Regions from separate parts of the Cribrihabitans neustonicus genome, predicted to be linked through region 2. Evidence: riboswitches for the same ligand, from Rfam matches in the RefSeq annotation. Region 2 holds a riboswitch; each other region holds the start of a gene.
The links. Region 2 has a riboswitch for cobalamin ahead of ACOHWE_RS14730 (hypothetical protein). Riboswitches for the same ligand answer to the same signal wherever they lie in the genome.
Positions count from the first base shown of each region.

Region 1: another riboswitch for cobalamin. It lies ahead of ACOHWE_RS11980 (CbtB domain-containing protein); the one in region 2 lies ahead of ACOHWE_RS14730 (hypothetical protein).
Region 3: another riboswitch for cobalamin. It lies ahead of ACOHWE_RS08005 (aromatic ring-hydroxylating oxygenase subunit alpha); the one in region 2 lies ahead of ACOHWE_RS14730 (hypothetical protein).

Region 1 covers NZ_JBMERQ010000004.1:119,556-126,515, forward strand. Annotated here, with positions in the region: gene cbiE (precorrin-6y C5,15-methyltransferase (decarboxylating) subunit CbiE) at 1-751, shown strand, start outside; gene ACOHWE_RS11955 (cobalamin biosynthesis protein) at 748-1,125, shown strand; gene cobM (precorrin-4 C(11)-methyltransferase) at 1,122-1,916, shown strand; gene ACOHWE_RS11965 (cobyrinic acid a,c-diamide synthase CobB) at 2,079-3,389, shown strand; gene cobA (uroporphyrinogen-III C-methyltransferase) at 3,386-4,144, shown strand; gene ACOHWE_RS11975 (DUF1636 family protein) at 4,141-4,476, shown strand; cobalamin riboswitch at 4,607-4,818, shown strand; gene ACOHWE_RS11980 (CbtB domain-containing protein) at 4,855-5,025, shown strand; gene ACOHWE_RS11985 (CbtA family protein) at 5,030-5,722, shown strand; gene ACOHWE_RS11990 (hypothetical protein) at 5,790-6,296, shown strand; gene cobF (precorrin-6A synthase (deacetylating)) at 6,388-6,960, shown strand, end outside.
Region 2 covers NZ_JBMERQ010000007.1:45,992-52,951, reverse strand. Annotated here, with positions in the region: gene ACOHWE_RS14740 (DNA polymerase III subunit gamma/tau) at 45-1,910, opposite strand; gene ACOHWE_RS14735 (protein-tyrosine phosphatase family protein) at 2,122-2,718, shown strand; gene ACOHWE_RS14730 (hypothetical protein) at 2,759-3,166, opposite strand; cobalamin riboswitch at 3,273-3,504, opposite strand; gene ACOHWE_RS14725 (TetR/AcrR family transcriptional regulator) at 3,523-4,191, opposite strand; gene ACOHWE_RS14720 (alpha/beta hydrolase family protein) at 4,267-5,145, shown strand; gene ACOHWE_RS14715 (SRPBCC family protein) at 5,223-5,690, opposite strand; gene nudC (NAD(+) diphosphatase) at 5,755-6,726, opposite strand; gene ACOHWE_RS14705 (hypothetical protein) at 6,876-6,960, shown strand, end outside.
Region 3 covers NZ_JBMERQ010000002.1:610,051-617,010, forward strand. Annotated here, with positions in the region: gene ACOHWE_RS07995 (DUF1523 family protein) at 1-524, shown strand, start outside; gene ACOHWE_RS08000 (dihydrofolate reductase family protein) at 559-1,095, opposite strand; cobalamin riboswitch at 1,368-1,565, shown strand; gene ACOHWE_RS08005 (aromatic ring-hydroxylating oxygenase subunit alpha) at 1,674-2,909, shown strand; gene ACOHWE_RS08010 (FAD-binding oxidoreductase) at 2,914-3,999, shown strand; gene ACOHWE_RS08015 (DUF5928 domain-containing protein) at 4,058-5,635, opposite strand; gene ACOHWE_RS08020 (sulfotransferase family protein) at 5,775-6,593, shown strand; gene ilvD (dihydroxy-acid dehydratase) at 6,933-6,960, opposite strand, start outside.

The DNA of each region.
Region 1 (6,960 bases), on a different contig from region 2:
CGACGGGGAGGCTCCGGCAGAGCTGGCGGTATGGCTTGCGGCGCAGGGTTTCGGCACATCGCGGCTCACCGTGATGGAGTGCCTCGGCGGGCCGCGGCAGCGGGTGCGTTCCGCCAAGGCCGAAGGGTTTGATTTGCGGGAGATTCAGGCGCCGGTGGCCGTCGCCATCGAGGCCGCGGGCCATAAGGGGCTGCCGCGGGCTTCGGGGCTGGCGGATGATCTCTTTGCCAGCGACGGTCAGATCACCAAGCGGCCGATCCGGGCGCTCACGCTTTCGGCGCTGGCGCCGCGCGCGGGAGAGATGCTGTGGGACATCGGCGGCGGCTCGGGGTCGGTCTCGGTCGAGTGGTGCCTCGCGGCGCCAGGCGCGCGGGCGGTGACGTTCGAGCCGCGCGCGGACCGCCTGGAGACCATCCGCGCCAATGCCGCGGCTTTCGGGATCGAGCACCGGATGCTGCCCGTGCAGGGCAAGGCGCCGGAGGTTCTGGCAGGCCAGCCCCTGCCCGATTGCGTCTTTATCGGCGGCGGCGGCAGCCGGGCGCTGCTGGACCACCTGTGGGAGCTGCTGCCCGCGGGTGCGCGGGTCGTGGCCAATGGCGTGACGCTGGAGACCGAGACCCTCTTGATGCAAGCCCACGCGGCGCGCGGCGGGCATCTCTTGAAGGCGGAGATCGCCGAGGCCGGCCCATTGGGCAGCATGCGCGGCTGGGAGCGTTCGCGGCCGGTGATCCAGTGGAGCGTCACGCGATGAAGGTGGCAGGCATCGGATTTCGCAGGTCTGCCACGGCGGCAGATTTGCAGGCGGCGCTGGCGCTGACCGGCGAACAGGTGGATGCCGTCGCCTCCATCGCAGAGAAGGCCGCGGCCCCCGCCATGCTGGAATTTGCCCGCGCTGCCGGTCTGCCGGTGATTGCGTTGAAAAATCAGGATATTGCCGGGGAGCAGACGCTGACCTGCTCGCCCCGGATCAAGGCGCGCTTCGGCACCGGCTCGCTGGCGGAAGCCGCGGCGCTGGCTGGTGCCCGCCATGGGGCCCCGGGCGCCGGATCGCGCCTGCTCGCCCCCAGAGTTGTCACCGCGGATGGGCTTGCCACCGCGGCCATAGCAGAAAGACTTGAGCCATGACCGTTCACTTCATTGGCGCCGGACCGGGCGCCGCCGACCTTCTGACCTTGCGCGGGCGCGACATCATCGCCTCCTGCCCGGTGTGCCTGTATGCCGGCTCGCTGGTGCCGGAGGAAATCCTGAGCCATTGCCCGGCGGACGCCAGGATCGTGAACACCGCAGCAATGGACCTGGATGCCATCATTGCGGAGATCAGGGCCGCGAATGAGGCGGGCCAGGACGTGGCCCGGCTGCATTCCGGCGATCTGTCGGTGTGGTCGGCGATGGGCGAGCAGATCCGGCGGCTGAAGGCGGAGGGTATCCCGGTGAGCGTCACCCCCGGTGTGCCGTCGTTTGCGGCGGCGGCTGCCGCGCTGGGGACCGAGCTGACCCTGCCCGGCCTTGGCCAGTCGGTGGTGCTGACGCGGACGCCGGGGCGGGCCTCTTCGATGCCTGCGGGCGAGACGCTGGAGAACTTCGCGAAGACCGGCGCGACGCTGGCGATCCACCTGTCGATCGGCAACTTGGATCACGTGGTCGAAAGCCTGACGCCGCATTATGGCGGGACGTGCCCGGTGGCCGTGGTCTACCGGGCGAGCTGGCCGGATCAGCAGATCATCCGGGCGACTTTGGAGACCTTGAAGGACGCGCTGGACGAGAAGATCTCCCGCACCGCGCTGATCCTCGTGGGCCCGGTGCTGAACGGCGAGGGGTTTGACGAGAGCTGCCTTTATGCGGCGGATTATGACCGCCGCTACCGGCCGCAAAGCGCGGACAGCCCGTGGTCGAGCTGGAGCCATGGGGATGATTGAAACAGTGTCACATGCCGCTGGCGTGAATTCAGACCTCTGCAACGCCAGCACAAAAACGCTAAGGGCCGCGCCGGACCGCGGGGCGGCGCAAACGCGCCGCCCCGAGGGGGCGGGCCGGCGCGGCCCGGCCTGCGGCCGGGCGGGACTAAAGGAGACCGCGCAATGACCCCTCCCGGACTGATGATCTCGGCCCCCTCCTCCGGCACCGGCAAGACCACCGTGATGCTGGGCCTCCTGCGGGCGCTGGCCGAGGACGGGCTCACCGTGCAGCCGTTCAAGAGCGGGCCAGACTACATCGACCCGGCCTTCCATCTGGCGGCGGCGGGGCGGGCGTCCTTCAACCTCGACACCTGGGCAATGGACGGCGCGCTGCTCGACGCGGTGGCGGGCCAGGCGGCGGGGGCGGAGATCTGCATCGGCGAGGGCTCGATGGGGCTCTACGACGGCGTGGCGACGCGCGGCCAATCCGGGTTCGGGTCTTCGGCGGAGACCGCAAAGCGCATGGGCTGGCCGGTGGTGCTGGTGGTCGATGTGGGCGGGCAGGCGCAGTCGGCGGCGGCCACGGCGCTGGGGTTCCGGGCCTATGATCCGGAACTGCCCTTTGCAGGTGTGATCCTGAACCGGGTCGCCAGCCCCCGGCATGAGCGGCTGACGCGGCTTGGCATGGAGAAGGCGGGCATCAGGGTGCTGGGCTCCCTCCCCCGCCGCGGCGACCTCACCCTGCCGGAGCGGCATCTGGGCCTCATTCAGGCGGTGGAGCATCCCGATCTGGAAGCGGCCATCGCGGGTTATGCGGCGTTCCTGCGGGAGCATGTGGACCTGGAGGCCATCAAGTCGGCCGCCCTGGCGGGCGCGGCGCCCGGCCCAGCCACGCTCCCCGAACCGCCCGCGCAGCGGATTGCGCTGGCGCGCGATGCGGCGTTTTCCTTCACCTATCCGCACCTGCTGGAAGGCTGGCGCGCGGCCGGGGCGGAGATCCTGCCGTTCTCACCGCTGGCGGACGAGGCCCCGGCCCCGGACGCCGATCTGGTCTGGCTGCCCGGCGGCTATCCTGAGCTGCATGGGCCAGCGCTGGCCGCGGCAGACACCTTCCGCGCGGGCCTGCGCAAGCACGCTGAGACACGGCCGGTGCATGGCGAATGCGGCGGCTACATGGCGCTTGGCGAGGCGCTGATCGACAAGCAGGGCAACCGGCACCGGATGGCCGGGCTGCTGGGACTGGTGACGTCTTACGAAAAGCGCAAGTTCCACCTTGGCTACCGCCGCGCCGTTCTGGAGGCGGGGATGCCGGGCTTTGCCGCGGGCTGCGCCCTGCGCGGGCATGAATTCCACTATTCCACCATCCTGGACGAGCCCGACGCGCCCTTGGCCCGGGTGATGGACGCCGACGGAAACCCGGTGCCCGAGACCGGATCGGTCAAGGGGCATGTCACCGGCACTTTCTTCCACCTGATCACCGGAGAGCGCGCATGAGCGGTTTCGTGAGTTTCGTCTCCTCCGGCCCCGGCGACCCTGAACTGCTGACCATCAAGGCGGTGAAGCGGCTAGAGGCGGCGGATGCGGTGCTGTTCGACGACCTGTCGTCGGGGCCGATCCTGTCCCACGCCCGCGCTGACGCCGATCTGGTCGGCGTCGGCAAGCGCGCAGGCCGCCCCTCGCCCAAGCAGGACCACGTAAGCCAGCTCTTGGTGGAATACGCCTCTTCCGGCGCGCATGTGGTGCGGCTGAAGTCCGGAGACTCGGGTGTCTTCGGGCGGCTGGAAGAGGAAATCACCGCGCTGCGCGCAGCCGGCATCGGTTTTGAGATCGTGCCCGGCGTCACCGCGGCCTCGGCGGCGGCGGCAGCAGCGAACATCCCGCTCACCCGGCGGATGACGGCGCGGCGGCTGCAGTTCATCACCGGCCATGACGTGACCGGCGGGCTGCCGGAGAACCTGAACCTCGCAGCCCTCGCGGATCCCGAGGCGACCACCGTGGTCTACATGGGCAAGCGCACCTTTGCGGCGCTGGCGGAAAAGCTGATGCAGGCGGGGCTGCCGCCGGAAACCCATGCGCTGGTGGCGCTGGGGGTCTCGACGCCTGCGCAGTCGCTCTATTGCCACACGGTGGGCGAGCTGCCGCAGGTCCTGCGCAAGATGGAGACCAGCGCGCCGGTGCTGATCCTCTACGGGCCCTTGGCGGACAGCGAGCTGCCCGCCGCACCAGACCACGCATCACCGAACGCATGAGCCGCCCCGCCATCACCCTCTGCCGCACCTGCCGCGATGCCGCTCCGGAGCTGCTGCCGCAGCTGGCGGCTGCCTTGCAGGAGGCAGGGCTGGCGGCGGATCTGGCTGAGGCCGATTGCATGTCCGGCTGCCGCCGCCCGCAGACGCTGGCGGTGCGGCAAAGCGGCAAGACCGCCTATCTGTTCGGAGGAATCAGCGCCGCCGACCTGCCGGACCTGATGACCTTCCTGAGGTTGTATGCCGGGAGCCTCGATGGCGATTTCGCCGATGCCCGCCCGCTGGGAGCCCTGCGGTTCAAGGCGCTGGCCCGCATCCCGGCGCACGGATGCTGAGCCGCCGTCTGCCGCGGGCGGGAAAGATTCCGGCCCGGAATTTTGGCCGGAGAATCTCCATTTTCCGGGGCCCTGCCGCGAAGCATGCGCAACAGGACGGTTTCAGCCTTGACCAGAGCGGTGCGCGGCGGGCAAAACAAACTGATACGGTGTCCAGTGGTGCCAAGCGCCAGGACTGAAACGGGAATGAGGAACGGCGGACCAAATCGCGGCGCCGCAGCCTCAACCGCCCCCGCGACTGTGAGCGGCGAGCGGCCGTCCAATGCCACTGGCGCAAGCCGGGAAGGTGGACGGCAGCAGCGACCCGCGAGTCAGGAGACCGGCCGTAGCGCAACGGAACACTTGTGCCGTCGGGTGTGACGGCAAGGAGGACAAGACATGACGACGAAAACGCTTAAGGCATCCGCCGCCGGCACCAGCCTGATCCCGGCCCTGTTTGCCGTGGTTCTGGGCCTGGGCATCATCACGCTGACCGGCCACGTGCAGGCCTCCGCCCTGCATGACGCCGCGCATGACGTGCGCCACGCCACCGGCTTCCCCTGCCACTAAGGCCATGTTCAGCCGTATTCTGACCAGCGGCCTTTTCGCTGGTGCTGCAGCAGGGTTGATTACCGCCCTGCTGCAGCTCGTTTTCGTGCAGCCGGTGCTGCTGCATGCCGAACTCTATGAATCCGGTGAGCTGGTGCATTTCGGGGGCGCGGCCATCTCGGCGCATCCCGAGCTGCCGGGCGCTGACCTGATGCGCGACGGGCTCAGCATCATCTTCACCATGCTGACTTACACCGGCTATGCGCTGGTGATGGTGGCGCTGATGTCGCTGGCCGAGCGCCAGGGCCATGCCGTCACCGCCCGCAGCGGCCTTCTGTGGGGTCTGGCGGGCTTCATCACCTTCCACTTTGCGCCCGGCCTGTCGCTGGCGCCCGAGGTGCCGGGGGTGGCGGCTGCGGACGTGGGACTGCGCCAGGTCTGGTGGACGCTGACCGTCGCCGCGGCCGGTGTTGCCATGTGGCTCATTGCCTTTGGCGGCGGGCTTACCGCCTATCTGATCGCTGCCGTGCTGCTGCTGGCCCCCCATGTGGCAGGCGCGCCGGAGCCGGAAAGCTTCTCCGGTCCGGTGCCGACCGAGATCGGCGCGCTGTTTGCCGCCCGCGCCTTCGGCGTCGGCATGGCGGCCTGGGTGCTCTTGGGCACATTCGCCGGCCATTTCTGGCAGGCGGAAGGCAAGCGCGAAGCGGCCGCGGCCTGATCCGCAGCACTTTCCGCCCCCGCTGGCCGCAGACCGGCGGGGGCGTTCTATTGATGAGGATGAGAAAATGTCCCGCTCTCTTGCTCTTTTTGCCATCGGGCTGGTCTTTGGCGGCGGCGCGGGCTTCGTGACTGCGGCCGGCAATGGCGTCACCTTCGACGGCCACGACCATGGCGGCCCGGCGCATCACGGCGGCGGCCAGGCGGAGATCGCCGGCCATGCCCATGGCACCGCCACCGACCTGCCCGCGGGCGGCGATGCGCCCCGGGTGGCGCTCGAAGTGATGAAGGACCCGATGTCCGGCTGGAACCTGCAGGCCACGACGGAGAACTTCCGCTTTGCACCGCAGAATGCCTCTGCCGCGGATGCAGCCGGAGAGGGCCATGCGCATGTCTATGTGAACGGCGAGAAGGTCGCCCGGCTGTACGGCGAGTGGCTGCATATCCCCTCCCTGCCCGCGGGCAGCGCCGAGGTGACGGTTTCGCTCAACAGCAACAGCCACAGCCCGCTGACGGTGAAGGGCGAGCCGGTCACGGCCAGCGTCACCGTGCAGTCAGATGGCGAAGGTTTGTGAGTGAAGCGCAGGCTTGCAGACGGCAGGCTTGCGGACAACAGCGCGCGGCGCCGTCTTTGGTAAGCCGCGCATCGAAGATGAAGGCCCTGGCATGATTGACCTCACCCTGATCGGCATCGGCACCGGCAACCCCCAGCACATGACGCTGCAAGCGGTTGCGGCGCTGAATGCGCAGGACGTGATCCTGATCCCCACCAAGGGCGCGGGCAAGGATGACCTCGCCGGGCTGCGCAAGGAGATCTGCGCGCAGGCGATCACGGGGGGCGGCCCGCGGATCGTGGAATTCGCCCTGCCCCGGCGCGATGAGGCAACCCGCGATTACCGCCAGCGGGTGGATGACTGGCATGACGCCATCGCGGATATCTGGTGGCGGGCGCTCATCGAAGCCCTGCCCGGCGGCGGCAAAGCGGGGTTCCTGGTCTGGGGCGACCCGGCGCTTTATGACAGCACCATGCGGATCGCCGAACGGCTCCGGGCGCGGGCGGATCTGCGGCTTGCGGTGATCCCCGGCATCACCTCGATCCAGGCGCTGACGGCGGCACATGCGGTGCCGCTGAACGAGATTGGCGCGCCCTTCACCATCACCACCGGGCGGCGGCTGCGCGAGGAAGGCTGGCCGGACAGCGCCGATACGCTGGTGGTGATGCTGGACGGTGAATGCTCC
Region 2 (6,960 bases):
CAGGGTGGGTTTTCCGCAGGCTCAGGCCCGGCGCTCAAAGGCGCTCAGCCGTCCTCGAACGGGTCCCACTCGTCTTCGACTTCGGGCAGCGCTTCGGCGGCGGCGCCGGCGGCGATCTCCTCGGCGGTGCGGATCTGCTTAATCCTGGCGTTGGGAAAGGTCTCCAGCACCGCCTGCACCAGCGGATGCGCGGTGGCTTTCTGGCGCAGGGCGTTTTCCTCGGCGTCGCGCACCTCGGCGATGGTCGGCGCGTCGCCATCGGGGGCGATGGTCACCACCCAGCGGCTGCCGGTCCAGTTCTGCAGCGCGGTGCCCAGACGCGCGGCGAGGTCGCGCGGCGCCTGCGCAGCGGGGGTGAACTCGATCCGGCCGGGCTGGTAGGCGACCAGCCGCACTCCGGTTTCCACCTCCACCAGCAGCTTCACGTCGCGGTTCGTGCGGATCAGTTCGACCACATGCTCGAACGAGGGGTAGCGCGCCAGGGCCGGGCTGGTGCGGGGCGCTAGCGCCGCCGCCTGTCCCGCACCGCCTGCGGAGGCCGTGGTCTGGCCCGATCCGGCCCCATAAGGTGCGCCCTGCGGCGGGGCCGAGGCGTAAGCCGAGGCACCGCCTCCCCCGCCCGCCGCAGGCCCGCCCATGCTCTGAATGGGGCTGCCGCCAGTGCCGCCGGGCCCGCCATTCGGGGGCGGCGCAGGCGTGTCCTGCAGCTTGCGGATCAATTCCTCGGGGGAGGGCAGGTCGGCCACATGGGTAAGCCGGATCACCGCCATCTCGGCGGCCATCATGGCATTTGGCGCCGCCGCCACCTCCTCCAGCGCCTTCAGCAGCATCTGCCACATCCGGGTCAGCACGCGCATCGGCAGGTTCTGGGCCATCGCCTGGCCGCGTGCGCGCTCGTCGGGACTGACGGTGGGGTCCTCGGCGGCTTCCGGCGTGATCTTCACCACCGAAACCCAATGGGTGATCTCGGCCAGGTCGCGCAGCACTGCAAGCGGGTCGGCGCCCTCGGCATACTGGCCGGAAAGCTCGGTGAGCGCTCCCGCCGCATCGCCCTTCAGGATCATGTCCATCAGGTCGAGCACCCGGCCGCGGTCAGCGAGCCCCAGCATGGCGCGCACCTGGTCCGCCGTGGTCTCTCCGGCACCGTGCGAAATCGCCTGATCGAGCAGCGAGGTCGCATCGCGGGCAGAGCCTTCGGCGGCGCGGGTGATCAGCGCCAGTGCGTCATCGGCGATCTCCGCGCCCTCGGCAGTGGCAATCCGGCGCAGCAGAGAGATCATCACCTCCGGCTCGATCCGGCGCAGGTCGAAGCGCTGGCAGCGCGACAGCACGGTGACCGGCACCTTGCGGATCTCGGTGGTGGCGAAGATGAACTTCACATGCGCGGGGGGTTCTTCAAGCGTCTTCAAGAGCGCGTTGAACGCGGAGGTGCTGAGCATGTGCACCTCGTCGATGATGTAGATCTTGTAGCGCGCCGAGGCCGCGCGGTACTGCACCGAATCGATGATCTCGCGGATGTCGTTCACGCCCGTGCGCGAGGCCGCGTCCATCTCCATCACGTCGACATGGCGGCCCTCCATGATCGCCACGCAGTGCTCGCACTTGCCGCAAGGTTCGGTGGTGGGGCCGCCCTGGCCGTCCGCGCCGATGCAGTTCATGCCCTTGGCGATGATCCGCGCCGTGGTGGTCTTCCCGGTGCCGCGGATGCCGGTCATGATGAAGGCCTGGGCGATGCGGTCGGCGGCAAAGGCGTTCTTCAGCGTGCGCACCATTGCGTCCTGGCCGACCAGGTCGGCAAAGGTCTCGGGCCGGTACTTGCGGGCCAGGACCTGATAGGGGGATTGGCCGGGGCCGCCGGGGCCGCCGGGGCCGCCGGGGCTGCCGGGGACGGTGCTGGGGGTGTCGCTCATGATGTCTCGTGCCGGATTCGGAAGAGGCGGCGGGGCCGCGTTGCGGGCAACGTAAGGAAGCGCGGCGGCTTCGTCCACCGCGGAAGGGGGCGCCCACGGGCGGCGCGGGCCGGGCCTGCGCCAAAAGGCTTGGGCGGGCAGCGCTTTCGCGGCTAGGCTGATTGCGGCGGCCCCTCGTTTGCGGGGGGGCGGGCAGCAGCGGGGGTGCGTCATGGCCAGGGAGATTCCCGGCAGGTCTGAGCCGGGGCAGCAGGAGACGGAACGCCGGGCAGCGGAACCGCAGCCCGCGGCCGAGGCTGCCGCCGGGCTCGCGATCCACGCGCTGCACGTCGCGCAGGGCACGCTCGCGCTGTGCCCGCTGCCCGGCGCCAGCGGCGACTACCACGGCGACCTGGCCGATATCGGTGCCTGGCAGCCCGGGCTGGTGATCTCGCTCACCACCGAGGCCGAGCACGCCAGCGTCGGCGCCAAGCTGCTTGGCGCCGATATCCAGAGCCTCGCCTGCCGCTGGGTGCATCTGCCGGTGCCCGACTTCCAGGCGCCGCCGCCCGCAATTGCAGTGAAATGGCCTGCCGCCAGCGCCTCTGCGCGCCACGCGCTGCGGGGCGGCGGCCGGGTGCTGGTGCATTGCCGCGGCGGCTGCGGCCGCTCAGGCATGGCGGTCCTGCGGCTGATGGTGGAGTGCGGCGAGCCGCCCGCAAAGGCTCTTGCCCGCCTGCGCGCGGTGCGCCCTTGCGCGGTGGAGACGCAGGACCAGATGGATTGGGCCTGCGCGCCGTATTGGGCCGGAGAGCAGGACCCCGGCTAGAACGGAGCCGGGCCGCGGGCCTTATGCCCAGGCATTCCGCTCAGAATGCCATCATCCGCTCGGCGTCCCGTGCCTCTGCCGTCTTGGGCAGCGCCTCGATCAGCGCGCAGGGGCGGGCGCTGCCGCCCTGCGCCGCGCTGAAGCCGCGGCCATCCTGCCGGAACATCGCATTGGCGTAGCGGCCGAGCTCTGCGGGATCCGCGTCCTCCCCCGCGCCGCAGAACACCCGGATGCTCTCATGGCTGGCTTCGAACCGCGCCAGGCAGCCCTTGGCGCAGCCCTCCAGTTCGCTGCCGCCAGATATGGAAAAGTCCGCCTGCGTCAGCGGCTTGGCCCTTGTCATCGCCTCGGCCAGCTTGGCCGCCATCTGCTCCGCTGCCGGACAGGGCCTGCCCAGGTGCCGGCATGTTGTTGCGGCGTAGAAATGTGTTTTGTCCGTCCAGATCATCAGCGCCCTCCGCGCTTGGCGGGGCGGCTTCCGGAACCGGTTCCAAATGTTCTGCGCCCGTGTGCGGCGCCGCCATCCGGACCCGCCCCGGACACCCCGCCGGTTTCGAGTTTCACGTGTGACGGCAGGTCTCCTGACTTGCGGGTCAAGGCGCCCCCGATCCTTCCCGGCGCGGCTGGGCCGCGGGCCAGTGGTGATCTTCGGGGTTGCTCGCCGCTTACAGTTGCGGGGGCAGTCGCGGCATTGGCCAGGCTGCAAAGCCGGGCCGCACCGTGTTCCCTTTTCATCCCGCGGCAGCAGATTCTGTGCCGAAGGAAACCGTCACCCCAAGCGGTAGCGGTTCGGCGGCGGCCGCGTCAATCCGTTATCTGCACCTGCGAGGGCATCAATGCTGTTTGCGGCAGCGCCAGCTGCGCAGGCAGGGCGCGGATCACGTCTGATGACCGGCGCACCCGCGCGAGCTGCCAGCCGCCCTGCAGCAGGATGTAGAAATTCTCTGCCACCGCGCGCGCATCCGCCTCCGCGATCCCGAGGCGGCGGGCGTGGGCGGCGGTCTCGGCGATCCAGCTCTCGAACAGTTCCGCTGCGTGCTGGTGCAGCTCCGCGTTCTCAGGTCCTGCGAACAGCGTGGCCGAGACCGGGCAGCCCGCCCATTTGCCGGAGGTATCGAACAGCTTGGCCAGTTTGTGGCACACCGTCACCGCGCCCTCGTGGAAGCTGGCAGCTGGTCCGAAGGACTCCGCGATCACCCGCATGATCTGGTCCGAGGCCCAGGTGGCAGCTGCCACCGCCAGGTCGGATTTGCCGTTCGGGAAATGGTGGTAGAGCGAACCCTTGGGCGCCTCCGCTGCGGCCAGCACCTCGGAAAGACCCACGCCGCTGAACCCCTTGTCGCGGAACAGGACTGCGGCGGCGAGAATCAGCCGCTCGCGCGTCGGGCGCTGGGGGGCACCGCCTGCCGGATCCTTGGCAGAATGGACGGGTTCGGGGGCATTTGCGGGGAAGGGTGTCGTTGCGTCACGCATGGTGCAAGCTTGACAGGTCTAGACCGAATGGTCCAGTGGTGGAAATAGACCAGTTGGTCTAGGGAGGGATTTGCCATGCTGGACGGGACATCAGCCAAGAGCGCCGCCATCCGGGAAGAGCCCGTGCGGTTTGCCTCGGGCAATGCGGAACTGGCGGGGCGGCTGTTCCGCCCCGAAGGGTCTGCGCGGGCCGCGGTGGTGCTCAACGGCGCCACCGGCGTGCCGCAGAGTTTCTACCGGCATTTCGCGCGCTGGCTGGCGGCGGAACAGCAGCTGGCCTGCCTCACCTATGACTACCGGGATTTTGCCGGCTCGGCGCAGGGCCACCCGCGCCGGTCCAAGGCGACAATGGCCGAATGGGCGCTGGCGGATCAGCCCGCCGCCCGGGCCGAGATGCGGCGGCACTATGCGGGCGTGCCGCTGTGGGTGATCGGTCATTCTCTGGGGGCGATGCTGATGCCCCTGCAGGAGGACCTCGAGGACGTCGCCCGCATGATCGTGGTTGCGGGCGGCTTGGTGCATCACCACGATCATCCCTGGCCCTACCGCGCGCTGGCGCTGGCCTTCTGGTTCGGGCATGTGCCCGTGGCGGTGCGGCTGGCCGGGTTCCTCCCCGGGCGCGCGGTGGGGTTCGGGGCCGACCTGCCGGCCGGGGTCTACTGGCAGTGGCGGCGCTGGTGCACCACGCCGGGAAGCTACCTGCCGGAAACCGGGGACAGCCTGCCGCGCCCCAGGTGGGAGCGTTCGGGCGTGCCAGTGGACGTGATTGCGCTGAGCGATGATGACGTGATCCCGCCGGTCAGCGCCTGGCGCCTTGGCGAGGTGTTCGGCGGAGTACCGCAGCGCCGCCGGGTGCTGAAGCCCTCCGATTACAAGCTGAGGGCCGTCGGCCACCTTGGCGCCTTTGCCCGCCGCAACGCGGTGCTTTGGCCGGAGCTGGTTGCGCCGCTCTGATTGTCCGGCTTGTCCGGCGGCTGAAGCGGCGCCACCGCACCCGCAAGCCTCCTCTGCGGCGGCTCGGAGGACGCGAATTAAGCGGTGCGTTTCAGACGCTCTTCGGTCAGCGCGGCATAGTCCCTGAGGCGCTGCTTGAACCGGCTTTTCAGCTTGCTCCGCGCGAGTTTCAGCGATTGCAGCATCAGCCGGCCGGGCAGGGTGCTGGCGGACAGTTCCAAATCCACCGCCATCCGGGTGCTGCGCGGCGACAGGGCGGCGAGTGCAACCCGCATGATGCCATCGACACCGCTGCCACTGCCCTGCAGCTCCAGACCGGTCACCGGCGAATAGTCCTTCAGCACCAGGCGGATGTCGCGCGGCTTGCCGCGGAACTCGAAGCGCAGATCCCACGCCAGCCCCTCACCGGGAGCGGCGATGTCGCCGGTGCGGTGAACCTCGAGGCCGCGGCGGACCGCAGCCCGTTCCAGGTGCTCGAAATCGGCGAGTGCCTCGAAGACCCTCGCGATCGGCGCATCAATATCTGCTTTGCTGTGGAATTTCATGGTTGCCCGCCCGAAATCTGACTGAAATCTGCCTGCGTTCTGCCGCTTGGTCCGACTATGCGCGCTAGTCCAGCGTATCCGCAAGCCAGTTCTTGATCAGGAAATGCGCAATTGCACCTTCCCGGGCGGGCTTCATATCCGGGTGGAATCCCGCATGCACCTGCATCATCTCCTGCCGCGAAACCCAGCGCGCATCCTCGATTTCATTGCGGTCGAGGGTGATAGCCTGTCCCAGCGCCTCGCCCGCGCAGCCGAACATCAGCGACATCGGGAAAGGCCAGGGCTGGCTCGACAGGTAGCGCACCGCGCCGACCTCCACGCCGCATTCCTCGTATGTCTCCCGCCGTACCGCGGCCTCCAGGGTCTCGCCCGGCTCGACAAAGCCCGCCAGAAGCGAATAGACGCCTTCGGGCCAGCCGGGCGACCGCCCGACCAACACGTCATCGCCATGGGTGATGAGCATGATCACCACCGGATCGGTGCGCGGGAAATGCGGGGTTTCGCAGACCGGGCAGAGCCGCTGCCAGCCTGCCTGCGCCACCTGGCTGGGCGCGCCGCAAGCGGCGCAGAAGCGGTGGCTGCGGTGCCAGGACAGAAGCGCCTTGGCGGCGGCCGCGATCTCAGCGTCGAGCGCAGGCAGCAGCGCCATCACCTGGCGCAGGTCGGCAAAAACCTGGCCCTGCGGCAGTTCCGGGTGCTGCGGGCCGAAGCTGCCGGGGGTATTCTCCGCGGTCACTTCCGGCTGCCAGCCGCTCAGCGTGCAGGCAAAGCGGGGCGCGCCGCCGGGCGTGCGGCCGAGAAACAGGGCCTCTTCGCGGGCGGCCTCTGCCAAGGGGTGGATGGGAGAGACCCAGGCCAGCGCAGCGCTGCCGCCGCCGGGAGCGGGCGGGCAGATCAGCGGCTGGCCGCGCCACAGCGGCAGCACCGCGGCATCAGGGTGCTGCCAGGCCGCCTTCAGCGCTGCCGCATCGCCGCGCAGATGCGCGTCACGCTGCAAGCCGCCGCCGCCGAAAGTCACCAGTTCCGCGCGTTTCATCGCCGCTCCCGCCAGTTGCTCCGCTCCGCCCGGGCCGCGGCCCGCGGGTCAGAACGGCAACCCTGCCTGCAGCCCGCGGCAAAGGCCAGAAGCCGCGGCCAGCGCGCCGCCGCGTGTCGCCGCAGAGCCACAGGCCGGCACACGTTTTTATGCTGATTTTCGTTGATATGCAGCCGCTGCGGGTCAGTTGCCAGTTTAGCCCGCGGAAAAAAGTTAACGCGGCCGCGACGGCGG
Region 3 (6,960 bases), on a different contig from region 2:
AGCTTAACGACTGGACCCGGATCTTCTGGTCGACACCGGACGATCAGTCGGCCGAGCTGCAGAACCGCGATGTGCAGTTCATCCAGGCGGTGCGCCCCAACGGCCGCGCCATCGTCTACCGTAACGAAGACACCGGTTGGAACTGGCCGCCCTATTTCAAGTTCGACACCGCGAACCTTTATACCGATGCCAATGATGCGATCTCCACCAAGGCCAACCCCGAGTGGGTGGCGGTGATGCATTACGGCTGGCGCAACGAGTTCCTGTCGGCCTTTCCCAACGCGGTCTCGATCAAGACGGTGGCCGGGCCTGACGACAAGCCCACCAACTGGCCCACGATTATCATCCTGGTACTGCTGGCAGCGCTGTTCTGGGCCATTTACGTGCGCTGGCGCCGCTTCCGCCGCGCCCGGATCGACCCGATGGTGGAGCAGGTGGAGGACAGCTTCTACGCCGCGGGCGATGCGATCTCCGAACGCGGCGGCCGGTTCAGGCGCTGGCTGGACAGCTGGAAGTCGAAGTGACCACGGGCGGCCGTCCCACGGGGCGGCCGCGCAGTCACACGATCCGGTAGGTGTTCTGGACCATTCCGGTGCCAAGCCGGCGCGAAGCCATCAGCTCCAGCCCGATGTCGCTGTCGAGAGGCCCGAACAACGGAATGCCGCTGCCAATCAGCACCGGTACCGTGGTGATGGTGAGATCGGCGATCAGCTCTTGGCGCAGGAACGATTGCACCAGTCTGCCGCCATCAATGTAGGCGCGTCTCCAGCCTTCCTGCTGCAGCTCTTGCATGAGGCCGGCGGGAGACGCGCGGCTCAGCCGGACCTTGTCCTGCAGGTGCCCGGGAACGTCCCCGCTGGTCAGGCTGCTGCTCAGGACGATCACGGGCTTTGAATAGGGCCACTGTCCGAACCCGAGCACGTTGCGGAAAGACCCCGTCCCCATGACAAGGCCGTCGACGCTGTCCATGAAGGCGGCAAAGCCGCTTTCCTCGTCGCTCGTGCCTGGCTGCCGGGTCAGCCAATCGAGCGAATGGTCCTGCCGGGCCACGTATCCGTCCAGGCTGGTTGCAATGAAAACATGGCCAGTCGTCATCTGAAACTCCCTCAACCCCTGCCGCCTCGTGCCGCCAAGTATACCCGGAAAGCGTGTCTGTGTGCAGGCGTGCAGCTGGCCTTTAGCCTGGGCAGCGATTCGGAGGGCGCCGCGCTGGAAAGCGGCGGGTCCTCAGGGCCTTGCCGCAAACAGAGGGCAGAGTGCCGGTTTGATATCCCGCCGCCTGAACCGGCTCCGGGACGCAGAACCCCTATGTCTTTTTCCGGTTTCGGCCGGTCGGATTTGTCGCCGTCAAGACCGTGGAAAGAGGGCAATTTCCGCCGCAGCAAGGTGCCGTCCTTCGGGGCGGAGAATTGGGAAGCTGGTGAAATTCCGGCACTGCCCCCGCAACGGTGAACCCGGGCAAGGCATGGCAGATCACCACTGAGGCGCGCGCTTCGGGAAGGTGCCATGCCCGCCGCAGGCGGCCCCGGGCAAGTCCGGAAACCAGCCTTGCCAGGAAACGTCAACCGCGGGCAGCGGCAGGGCGGTTGCGGGCGCGTGCCAGCGGCCTCTCCCGGCTCATGCCCGCACCCAGCCAACAGGGCCGCGGGGATGCGGCTTCAGGAGAGATGCAGATGCTTCAGGACAGCGAAATCCTGGCCAAGCTGATGGCGCGGCAGCAGAATTATTCCCTCGAACAGGCGTTTTATACTGATCCGGGCGTTTTCGATCTGGACCTGCGCCAGATCTTCTACCGTGAGTGGCTGTTTGCCATCCCCGCCTGCGAAATCCCGAAGCCCGGGAATTACGTCACCCACCAGGTCGGCAGCTACAACGTCATCATCGTGCGCGGCAGCGATGGAGAGGTGCGTGCCTTCCACAACGCCTGCCGCCACCGCGGCTCGGTGGTCTGCAAGGCGAAGAAGGGCAGTTCGCCCAAGCTGGTCTGCCCCTACCACCAGTGGACCTACGAGCTTGACGGCAAGCTCCTCTGGGCGCGCGACATGGGTCCGGATTTCGACGCCTCCAAACACGGGCTGAAACCGGTCCACTGCCGCGACCTTGCCGGGCTGATCTACATCTGCCTCGCCGATCAGGCCCCCGATTTCGACACCTTCGCGGAACTTGCGCGCCCCTACCTGACGCCGCATGACCTCACGAACGCGAAGATCGCGCATGAAAGCACCATCGTCGAGAACGGCAACTGGAAGCTGGTCTGGGAGAACAACCGCGAGTGCTACCACTGCGGCGGCAACCACCCTGCGCTCTGCCGCACCTTCCCCGAGGATCCTTCCGTCACCGGCGTCGAAGGCGGCGAGACCCCGCCGCACCTGCAGAAGCATTTCGACCGGATCGAGGGCGCGGGCTGCCCGGCGCAGTTCCAGATCGACGCCCGCGGCCAGTACCGCCTGGCGCGGATGCCGCTGAACGAAGGCGCCGAGAGCTACACGATGGACGGCAAGGCCGCGGTCGCCAAGCCGCTCGGCCGGGTGCCCTTCGCGGATGCGGGCACGCTGCTGAAGTTCCACTACCCGACCACCTGGAACCACTTCCTGCCGGATCACTCCATCGTGTTCCGCGTGACCCCGATCAGCCCGACCGAGACCGAAGTCGCTACCAAGTGGCTGGTCCACAAGGACGCGGTGGAGGGGCAGGACTATGACCTCAAGCGCCTGACCGAGGTCTGGACCGCCACCAACGACGAGGACCGCATCGTGGTCGAGGACAACCAGCGCGGCATCAACTCGCCCGCCTACGAGCCCGGCCCGTACTCGCCGAGCCAGGAAAGCGGCGTCATCCAGTTCACCAACTGGTACGGTGCGCAGCTCATGCGCGCGCTGACCGGGCGCAACCTGATCGCGGCGGAGTAAGCGCATGGGACTGCTTGCGAATTTCGAGACGCTGGACGAAACGCTGGCGTGGAAGGACGACGAGATGCTGGAATGCGTCACCGTCGTGCCGGAGGCGCCCAACACCGCCACCTTCAGCTTCCGCGCGCCCTCGGGCTGCTGGTTCAAGTACCAGCCCGGCCAGTTCCTCACGCTGGAGCTGCCGGTGCCCGAAGGCACCGTCTGGCGCACCTACACGATCAGCTCCTCGCCCTCGCGGCCCTTGTCGATCTCGGTCACGGTGAAGGCGCAGGCGGACAGTATCGGCACCCGCTGGATGCTCGACCACCTGCGTCCGGGGATGCGGCTCAAGGCCTCCGGACCCGCGGGTCTCTTCACCCTGCCGAAGCGGCCGAACGGCAAGTTCCTGTTCATCTCCGCAGGCTCCGGCATCACGCCCAGCCTGTCGATGACCCAGTACCTGTTCGACCGCGGCCAGTCGCCCGACGTCTGCTTCATAAACTGCGCCAAGCGCCCGAGCGAGATCATCGCCCGCCGCCAGCTTGAAGGCATGGCGGCGCGGGTGCCGGGCATCAAGCTTCATTTCGTGGTGGAGGAGGACGACCCCTACCAGGTCTGGACCGGCTACCGCGGCCAGCTCAACCAGATCATGCTCGGCCTGATGGCCCAGGACTACCTGGAGCGCGAGGTCTACTGCTGCGGCCCGGATGCCTTCATGCAGGCGGTGCGCGACATGCTGAACGGCCTCGGCTTCGACATGGAGAACTACCACCAGGAAAGCTTTGGCGCCCCGGTGGAGACCGAAGCCGACGCGCCCGAGATCGACGATGTGGTGCCCGCCGACACGGCCCCGGCCGTAATCCGCTTCGCCGCCTCCGGGGTCACTGCCGCTTGCGCCGAAACCGATACGGTGCTGGCAGTGGCCAAGGCTTCCGGTCTCAACATCCCCTCGGGCTGCACCTTCGGCATTTGCGGCACCTGCAAGGTGAAGAAGACCGCGGGCGACGTGCACATGGTGCACAACGGCGGCATCTCGGAAGAGGACATCGACGCCGGTTACATCCTCGCCTGCTGCTCCAACCCGATCGGCCAGGTCGAGGTGGAGATCTGAGCCGCGCCTGAAAGCACCCAGGGCCTCCGGGTCCTGGGTTATCCTCGTGCGGTCCTGTTCAGTCCTCAAACAGTCCGGGCGCCTGAACGATGGCCGCCGCCCGCTCCTGGGGCAGGCCCAGGAAAGCGGCGAGCTGGCTCGCATTCTCCTCCGGACTGCCGCCTTCGCTCAAGCGGTAGAGACTGGCAAACCCCGCCTCCTCGATCTGCGCCGCCTCATGCAGGATATCGTTGCGGATCGCGGGCAAGAGGCGCTCCAGCGCTGCCGCCGGGGTCTGCGCGCCGGCCAGCCCGACCCGGCGGGCATGGCCCTTCAGGTACTCATCCGAAAAACGGCACTCAATATGCAGGAGCCGCACCTTGGCCCGGTCCGAAGTGAAATCCCGCATAAGCTCCATGCCGGACGGGTCGAGGCATAGGATAAGGCGCCGCTCTCCGAAGTAGTCGAACAGCATCCGCAGCAGCGCCCGCCGGTGCCGGGTACGCTTTTCCAGCGCCCCTTCGATACCGCCCAGGCTGGGCAGCGGCGTGTCCTCCTCGTCGAAAAGGTACTCCACGGCGGGTGTCTCCGCCGCATCTCGCAACAGCGCCAGCAGGCGTTTGGCTACATGCCACTTCTTGCAGATCACCAGGAGAAGCTCGCGGTCATGGCCAAGCGTGCTTTCCGCCTCCCAGAACCGCGGCGCAAACCGGCGCCCGCGGCGGCCGAGCTGCACCAGGAAGTCATACAGCGCCCGCCCCTCGTTCGAGACCGGGAACTCCACTCCCTCCGCCGCGTAAAGCGCCCCCAGCCGCGCCTTCAGATCCTGCGCGTCGGGGCTGATTTTGCGCGCAAAGAGGAAATCCTGGCTGAGCAGCAGGTTGTAGTGATCATTGTAGAAGGTGACCGGCATCCCGTAGTCGCTGAACATCAGGAAAGTCAGCGTACGGCTCTCGATCTCTTCTTCCGCCACCAGGTGGCGCACAAGCGTCTGGAAGAAGGTTTCGTCCGGGATCCAGGTGCTGCGGAAGAAACGGGTGATGTCCGGGCGCTGTTTCAGGAAATCGAAGATCCGCTCCACCGTGCGCCGCCGGAGGCACCACCATTGGCTGCCGATCTGCATCTGCAGGCCTTCGGGAATGCGCCGCTTCACGCCCAGCCGCTTCTGCAGCGCGTGGCTGGCGTAAAACAGGCGCTTGTTCCTGCGCTCGTTAAAGACATGGCGGTAGATCAGCCGGTCCTCCCGCATGCCGGTCTTGATCCAGCCGCTTTCGAAGAAATCAACGCTCTCGATGAAGTCGCAGTCGCGCGCATCCAGCAGCCGGTGGGCGTATTCGGCGGTCTTGATCGCCATGCAGTCGCCCGACAGCAGGTAAAAGTGGCTCGCGCCGGGGAAAGCCTCGGCAGCGGCCTCCAGCGTCAGCAGCGTTGCCTCGACCAGCGACCACTCGCCCCAGCCGCAGCGGATGCGCCGCGGCGCGAAGGTGACGCGCTGGTTGCCCTCCAGTGCTGCGCGCAGCGTCCGGTAGTCAGCCCGGGGCGCGCGGCCGTCGAAATGGATCGCCACAAGGTCGCCCGCCCTCGTCAGCTGCCTCGCCTGCTGCTCGATTGCGGCCGGATCCTTGTGGCACAGAAGGATATACGCAATCTTAGCCATTTTTTCGGGACATCCGCCTCGGCCTGCCTGGTTTCCACCCTTGATAGGGGCGGGGGCCGGGCGAATAAACCGGATTGTTTCCGGCATGGGAAAGATGTCAACTACTGCGGCAGGCAGGACAAAGGCGGAGGGGCAGCGGATGGGATTTCCCGGCACTTGGATGACCGAAAGCGGAAGCGTGCTCTACCGCGTGGTGCCGAAATGCGCCTGCTCGACTATCGGCCAGATCCTCTATTACTCCGACCACGGCCGCTTCTTCGGCGGCGACATCCACGATTCCACCGAAGGGCTGCACAAATGGGCGCAGGAGGCCAGCCAGGGCCCGATCACCCGCGCGGCAGAGGAGGGCAGCACCTACGCCTTCACCTGCGTGCGCAACCCCTACACCCGCATCCTCTCCTCCTTCTTCGACAAGATCTGCGGCATCCAGCGCAACGGCAGGCGCTACCGCGGCAACCTGGTGCCGCAGCTCGCCTACCAATACGGTGTCGAAGCCGGGGGCGAGGACGGCAAGCAGGACTTCGACCAGATCGCAAGCTTCCGCCGCTTCCTGCTGTTTGCCCGCGACACCATCCGCTGGCGCCGCCCGATGGAGCCCGACATCCACTGGTCCGCGGTCTCGGGCCATGTGTCGACCTTCATCCAGAACGGCGGCCGCTACGACAAGATCTTCTGGACCGAGGAATTTGCCGCCGGCATGCAAGGCGTGCTGGACGCGATCGAAACACCGCACGCCGTCGACCTCGCCTCGATCCCCCGCTTCAACGAAAGCGAGGGCCACGGCCCCAAGCGCGCGCATCCGGTGGAGGACTATTTCGACGACCTCTCGATGCACCTGGTCTACGAAATCTACAAGCGCGACTTCGCGCTGTTCAAATACGACTTCGAAAATCCCGCCAACAAGATGCCGGTGGGCGAGATCGACCTCGACGAGGTCCACGCCAAGCTGGGGGAATAGCGAAAAAGGGGCAGGGGCTCCCGCGCCTTTGACGCAGCATCGAAGATGCAGCGCCAAGCCTTGGGCCAGGCGCCGCTGACGCGGCGCGGGCGGGTGCTGCAATTGGCCGTCCGGCTTCTCCTTTGCCGAAATACTCCCGCCGGAGGCGCGCCGTGCGCCAGCACGGCGCCACGCCCAACGCTGCGTGGCGTGCTGGCGTCAGCCAGCGGGCCAAAGCGGCGGCGGGAGGGCTTGGCTGATGCAGGACGTTTACTGAGAAGCGGTCTCAGGCGCGGGACGCAAAAGAAAACCCGCCGCGTTTGAGCGGCGGGTTTGGAATTTTCCTGGGAGTGTCCTGCCTCAGTCCTCGTCCGGCAGCGCGCGCACG